One region of the Vogesella facilis genome, then DNA from elsewhere that is predicted to be linked to it. Evidence: riboswitches for the same ligand, from Rfam matches in the RefSeq annotation. Region 1 holds a riboswitch; each other region holds the start of a gene.

Region 1 (2,261 bases):
GCAGCCGCGGCGGACAATGGTTGCTGCGCATGGAAGACCTGGATCCGCCGCGCGAAATGCCGGGGGCTGCGGCCAACATCCTGTGCACGCTGCAGGCGTTCGGCTTCGAGTGGGACGGCGAAGTGGTGTACCAGAGCCAGCGCCACGCACTGTACCGCGCGGCGCTGGCGCAGCTGATCGCCCAGGGCGATGCCTACGGCTGCGGCTGCACGCGCAAGGAAATCGCGGAACATGGCCAACGTGGTGTCGACGGCATGGTCTACCCCGGCAGCTGCCGCCACGGCGTGGCGCCGGGGCGCACGCCGCGCGCCTGGCGGCTGCGGGTGCCGGACGCCGTGCTGGGCTTCGACGATCGCCTGCAAGGCCACTACGCGCAGCAATTGCAGCGCGACATCGGCGACTTCGTGCTGCTGCGCGCCGACGGCTTCTGGGCCTACCAGCTGGCGGTGGTGGTGGACGACATCGAGCAGGGCATCAGCGACATCGTGCGCGGCGCCGATCTGCTGGTGTCTACGCCGCGTCAGCTGTGGCTGCGGCAATGCCTGGGCGGCGCGGCGGTCAGCCACTGCCACCTGCCGCTGATGGTGAATGCCGCCGGCGAGAAACTCTCCAAGCAGACGCTGGCGCCGGCGATTACCCCGGCGCTGGCGGCGCAGGAACTGCGGCTGGCGCTGCTGCGCCTCGGCCACGCCGCGCCGGCCGAGGCGGGTAGCCTGGCCGAGCTGTGGCAGTGGGCGCACGGCCAGTGGTCGCTGTCGCGGGTGCCGGCCGGGCCGGTGACCATTACCTGAGTTGTTGCGCTACCAGCCACCGCGTCAGCCGTGGCTGGCACGCTAAGCGGTTGGCCGCAAAGCGAAATATCACGCCCGGCAGGCAAGGACTTGCCGCAAGTGCCTGAAAAATGGACAAAACCCGACTTGCCAAGCCGGCGGGGGGCGACGATAATCGCCGCATTCCGCAGGAGAGTGCAGCCGCAGGGCTGCCGCCGAAGGCGCAAGTGCACCCGCAATCGCTCAGGCAAAAGGACTGCAAGAATCGGATCGCAAGGTCCGTAGAATCTGGAGAGCGGCGCATATCGCGCCCACCGAAGGGGCTAACGGCGCAATGCCGGAAAATCTCAGGTGCAGGGACAGAGGGGTGTGAGCTAGCGGAAAAACTCACTCCGAGGACTTGCCCATGACGGCCCCGAAACGTACCCCCCTGTTTGATGCGCACATCGCCGCCAATGCAAAGATGGTCGACTTTGCCGGCTGGGAAATGCCCATCCATTACGGCTCGCAGCTGAAAGAACATGAAGTCGTGCGTAGTGACGCCGGCATGTTCGATGTGTCCCACATGACCGTGGTGGACATCACCGGCAGCGACGCCAAAGGCTGGCTGCAAAAGCTGATCGCCAACGACGTGTCCAAACTGGGCTTCGAAGGCAAGGCACTGTACTCCGGCATGCTCAACGAGCAAGGCGGCGTGGTGGACGACCTGATCGTGTACCTGGCGGCCAACGGTTACCGCATGGTGATCAACGCCGGTACCACCGAAAAAGACCTGGCATGGATGGACAAGCAGTCCGCCGGTTTCGACGTGGCACTGAACGTGCGCCGCGACCTGGCCATGCTGGCGGTGCAAGGTCCGCAAGCCATCGCCAAAGTCTGTGCGGTTAAGCCGGACTGGGCCGAAGCCATCCAGGGCCTGAAAGTGTTCCAGGGGCTGCCGTTCGGCGACTGGTTCGTCGCCCGCACCGGCTACACCGGTGAAGACGGCCTGGAAATCATGATTCCCGCTGCCGAAGCCATCACCTTCTTCAACCAGCTGCAAGCTGCCGGCGTAGCGCCGATCGGCCTGGGTGCCCGCGACACCCTGCGCCTGGAAGCCGGCATGAACCTGTACGGCCACGACATGGACGAAACCGTGTCGCCGCTGGAAGCCGGCATGGGCTGGACCATCGCCTGGAACCCGGAAGAGCGCGACTTCATCGGCCGCCAGGCACTGCAGGCGCAGAAGGCCGCCGGCGTGGCCATGAAGCAGGTCGGCCTGGTGCTGGAAGGCCGCGGCGTGCTGCGCGAAGGCCTGAAAGTGGTGGTGGACGGTGCCGAAGGCATCATCACCAGCGGCACCTTCTCGCCGACGCTGAAGCATTCCATCGCCATCGCCCGCGTACCGGCCGCCACCGGCGCCACCGCCCTGGTGGACCTGCGCGGCACGCTGACCGAAGTGCGCGTGGTGAAAATGCCGTTCGTGCGCAATGGCAAGAAAGTTTTTGAATA
Region 2 (2,261 bases), on a different contig from region 1:
GTAGCCCTGCTTCACAATGAATGAAAAATAGCATGGATTATCAAGCAGGGCGCCGTTTACTACCATGTACTCATGTTCCATCCCCCGTGAAGGAGTTCAGCATGAAGATTGCCCTTATCGGCGCCAGCGGCTTTGTCGGCAGCGCCATCCAGCAGGAAGCCCTGGCCCGCGGCCATCAAGTCAGCGCCATTGTCAGCCGCCCTGAGCGCATTAGCGCTGCGGCCAACCTTGCCGTGCTGGCGGCCAATGCCTATGACGCCGACAGCATCGCCGCAGCCGTGGCCGGCCACGACGTGGTGATCAGCGCCTTCAACCCCGGCTGGGACAAGGCCGACATCCGCCAGCTGTTCCTGCAGGGCCATGCCGCCATCGTGGCCGGGGTCAAGGCCGCCGGCGTGGCGCGCTTCATCGAGGTGGGCGGCGCCGGCAGCCTGTACGTGGCGCCCGGTCTGCAACTGATCGACACCCCGCACTTTCCCGCCGAATACAAGGAAGGCGCCGAAGGCGCGCGCCAGGCGCTGCTGCAGCTGCAGGACGAGCAGCAGCTGGACTGGGCCTTCGTGTCGCCGCCCGCGCTGCTGGCGCCGGGCGAGCGCAGCGGCCAGTACCGGCTGGGCGGCGACCAGCTGCTGATGGCCGGCGACGCCCCGGCCGGCATCAGCGTGGCCGATCTGGCGGTGGCCATCGTCGACGAGGCCGAAACGCCGCAGCATCACCGCCGCCGCTTTACCGCCGCCAGCGTCTGACGCGACGCAGCATCCCCCGCCCCGCCGGTACCGCAAACGCCCGGCGGGGCGTTTTGCGTCTGCAGCCACACAACTTGCTGCAGCTGCACATCGAATACTGTCCGACATGCGTTGACAGCCTCGGCCAGCTTCTCTAGATTGCGCCAAGCCACGCGGCCGATTGCAAGGTTGGCCGCCACCAGCGCAGGAGAGACTGCCCGGACAAGCGTCCAGCGGCAGCGCCGAAGGGGAATCGCCCCAGAAACTCTCAGGCAAAAGAACTGCACTGGTCAGGCACTCTGGAGAGTAGGCCCGCAACCGCGCGGCCTCGCCGAAGGCAGCATGGCCAGTGCACACTGCGCCGCAATCTCTCAGGCAAAGGGACAGAGGGGGCATCGTCCGGTGATACCGGGCGGACGCCCATCCATCTGTCTGCCGCATCCAGCAGACCGTCCGCCCGTCACCGCCCGTTTTATTCAAGGCGCGGTGCGGCCAACCTTTTGCCGCCTGCGCCGGCGACCAGGAGATACGCGATGTTTACCCAGGATATGCAGATTGCCGGTTTCGACGACGCCCTGTGGGCCGCCATGCAGGCCGAAGACCAACGCCAGCAGGACCACATCGAGCTGATCGCCTCCGAGAACTACACCAGCCCGCGCGTGATGCAGGCCCAGGGCAGCCAGCTCACCAACAAATATGCAGAGGGCTACCCCGGCAAGCGCTACTACGGCGGCTGCGAACACGTGGACGTGGTGGAGCAACTGGCCATCGACCGCGCCAAGCAGCTGTTCGGCGCCGACTACGCCAACGTGCAGCCGCATTCCGGCAGCCAGGCCAATGCTGCGGTGTACATGGCGCTCTTGGAGCCGCACGACACCGTGCTCGGCATGAGCCTGGCCCACGGCGGCCACCTCACCCACGGCGCCAAGGTCAACTTCTCCGGCAAGATCTACCACGCGGTGCAGTACGGCCTGAACCCGGAAACCGGCGAGATCGACTACGACGAAGTGCAGCGCATGGCCAACGAATACCAGCCGAAGATGATCGTGGCCGGCTTCTCCGCCTACTCGCTGATCGTCGACTGGAAACGCATGAGCGAGATCGCCGACAGCATCGGCGCCTATTTGTTCGTGGACATGGCCCATGTGGCCGGCCTGGTGGCGGCCGGGCTGTACCCGAACCCGATTCCGCACGCCCACGTGGTGACCACCACCACCCACAAGACCCTGCGCGGCCCGCGTGGCGGCCTGATCCTGGCGGCGGCCAACCCGGAGCTGGAGAAGAAGCTGAACTCGGTGGTATTCCCCGGCATCCAGGGCGGCCCGCTGATGCACGTGATCGCCGCCAAGGCAGTGGCATTCCAGGAAGCGCTGCAGCCGGAGTTCGTCGACTACCAGAAGCAGGTGCTGGCCAACGCCCGCGCCATGGTGAAGGTGTTCCAGGACCGCGGCTACAGCATCGTGTCCGGCAAGACCGACGACCACCTGTTCCTGCTGAGCCTGATCGACAAGGGCCTCACCGGCAAGGCGGCCGATG
Region 3 (2,261 bases), on a different contig from region 1:
TGGCCGAGGCCGCTGCGCGCGACCCGCAGGCCGCCCTGCTGTGGTACCCGCCCAAACCAGCGACCGTACGCTGATTCGTCTGAGGTATGGCCTCCCTTCTGGCGCACCGTGTGGTGCGCTTTTTTTATTGGCGCCATCGGCAGGACAAAAAAAACGGCCCGCCAGTTGCGAGCCGTTTTTTCATATCCGAATATTTCAGCAGATGACTGCCAGATCTTCCTTCGACAGCCAGTCGCTGCCACCACGCGGCCAGGCCACCAGCACGCCGCGCGCCTTGTCGTAGGCCACCACGGTGCCGTCGAACTTCTTCACATAGCCATGCGGGGCGTAATTCACGCGCAGACCGGCTTCCAGTTGAGTGTTGTTGTTACGCAGCAGTGCCAGCAGGCTAGAGATAATGTATTTCATTTCAGCTTCCAATATGTTTTCAGTCATCAAACTATGCCGGAATTGTAGCGCCATCTTGTGCAATGCAACATCAAGATTGCGACATCAATGTTCGATACTGATCATATAAATGTATCTTTACGAATCCATTACAGTCGATAACGAAAACACCTCGCCGCCACACCATCGCCAGCGCCCGCCTCCCGCCGGCCAGGCAAACTGTCGCAAAAAAGCCGCATTTCTCATAAAAATCAAAATATTAGAATCGGCCACCCATGCTGCCGGCCGCCGCCGCCGCATTGCCATAGCCGACCGCTTTCATGCCATGACCGACGCAAATAGTGTGCTTTTCGCCGCCGCTGCGCGCCACGCCGCCACCGCGCTGCCGGGCGGTAAAAAAGCCACCGCCGGCATGCATTGACGCCCTTCCGGGTGCTCTCTAGATTGACTGACAGCCATGTCAGGCAGACAGGAGAGATCGCCCGGGTACGCACCCAGCGGCGGCGCCGAAGGGGAATCGCCCCGAAAACTCTCAGGCAAAAGAACTGTCCTGCCCAGGCTCTCTGGAGAGCAGATGCGCGCCCGCGCATCTCGCCGAAGGCAGCACGGCGCGTCAGCAGCACCACGCGCCCAATCTCTCAGGCACACGGACAGAGGGGGCAAACACGGTCGCCAGCGACCACCCACCCCGTTTATCGGGCTTGCGGCCAACGTTGGCCGCAGCCCACCCGTTTGGAGAGCGCCATGTTTACCCAGGATATGCAGATTGCCGGCTTCGACGACGCCCTGTGGGCCGCCATGCAGGCCGAAGACCAACGCCAGCAGGACCACATTGAGCTGATCGCCTCCGAGAACTACACCAGCCCGCGCGTGATGCAGGCCCAGGGCAGCCAGCTCACCAACAAGTATGCCGAGGGCTACCCCGGCAAGCGCTACTACGGCGGCTGCGAACATGTGGACGTAGTGGAGCAGCTGGCCATCGATCGCGCCAAGCAGCTGTTCGGCGCCGACTACGCCAACGTGCAGCCGCACTCCGGCAGCCAGGCCAACGCCGCCGTCTACATGGCGCTGCTGGAGCCGCACGACACCGTGCTCGGCATGAGCCTGGCCCACGGTGGCCACCTCACCCACGGCGCCAAGGTCAATTTCTCCGGCAAGATCTACCACGCGGTGCAGTACGGCCTGAACCCGGAAACCGGCGAGATCGACTACGACGAAGTGCAGCGCATGGCCAATGAATACCAGCCGAAGATGATCGTGGCCGGTTTCTCCGCCTACTCGCTGATCGTCGACTGGAAACGCATGCGCGAGATCGCCGACAGCATCGGCGCCTACCTGTTCGTGGACATGGCGCACGTGGCCGGCCTGGTGGCGGCCGGGCTGTACCCGAACCCGATTCCGCACGCCCACGTGGTGACCACCACCACCCACAAGACCCTGCGCGGCCCGCGCGGCGGCCTGATTCTGGCTGCAGCCAACCCGGAGCTGGAGAAGAAACTGAATTCGGTGGTGTTCCCCGGCATCCAGGGCGGCCCGCTGATGCACGTGATCGCCGCCAAGGCGGTGGCGTTCCAGGAGGCGCTGCAGCCGGAGTTCGTCGACTATCAAAAACAGGTGCTGACCAACGCTCGCGCCATGGTGGCGGTGTTCCAGGAGCGCGGCTACAGCATCGTGTCCGGCAAGACCGACGACCACCTGTTCCTGCTAAGCCTGATCGACAAGGGCCTGACCGGCAAGGCGGCCGACGCCGCGCTGGGCGCCGCCCACATCACCGTGAACAAGAACGCAGTGCCGAACGACCCGCAAAGCCCGTTCGTGACCAGCGGCATCCGCATCGGCACCCCGGCCATCACCAGCCGCGGTTTCAAGGAAAC

The links. Region 1 has a riboswitch for glycine ahead of gcvT (glycine cleavage system aminomethyltransferase GcvT). Riboswitches for the same ligand answer to the same signal wherever they lie in the genome.
Region 2: another riboswitch for glycine. It lies ahead of glyA (serine hydroxymethyltransferase); the one in region 1 lies ahead of gcvT (glycine cleavage system aminomethyltransferase GcvT).
Region 3: another riboswitch for glycine. It lies ahead of glyA (serine hydroxymethyltransferase); the one in region 1 lies ahead of gcvT (glycine cleavage system aminomethyltransferase GcvT).

The regions. Positions count from the first base shown of each region.
Region 1 is NZ_JBHRXN010000036.1:448,389-450,649, reverse strand. Features, by position in the region: gene gluQRS (tRNA glutamyl-Q(34) synthetase GluQRS) at 1-791, shown strand, start outside; glycine riboswitch at 949-1,039, shown strand; glycine riboswitch at 1,049-1,143, shown strand; gene gcvT (glycine cleavage system aminomethyltransferase GcvT) at 1,177-2,261, shown strand, end outside.
Region 2 is NZ_JBHRXN010000026.1:7,550-9,810, reverse strand. Features, by position in the region: gene ACFOLG_RS09030 (NAD(P)-dependent oxidoreductase) at 102-746, shown strand; glycine riboswitch at 921-1,019, shown strand; glycine riboswitch at 1,021-1,116, shown strand; gene glyA (serine hydroxymethyltransferase) at 1,259-2,261, shown strand, end outside.
Region 3 is NZ_JBHRXN010000009.1:25,141-27,401, reverse strand. Features, by position in the region: gene betA (choline dehydrogenase) at 1-74, shown strand, start outside; gene ACFOLG_RS02975 (hypothetical protein) at 196-408, opposite strand; gene ACFOLG_RS02970 (hypothetical protein) at 518-808, shown strand; glycine riboswitch at 847-945, shown strand; glycine riboswitch at 947-1,045, shown strand; gene glyA (serine hydroxymethyltransferase) at 1,132-2,261, shown strand, end outside.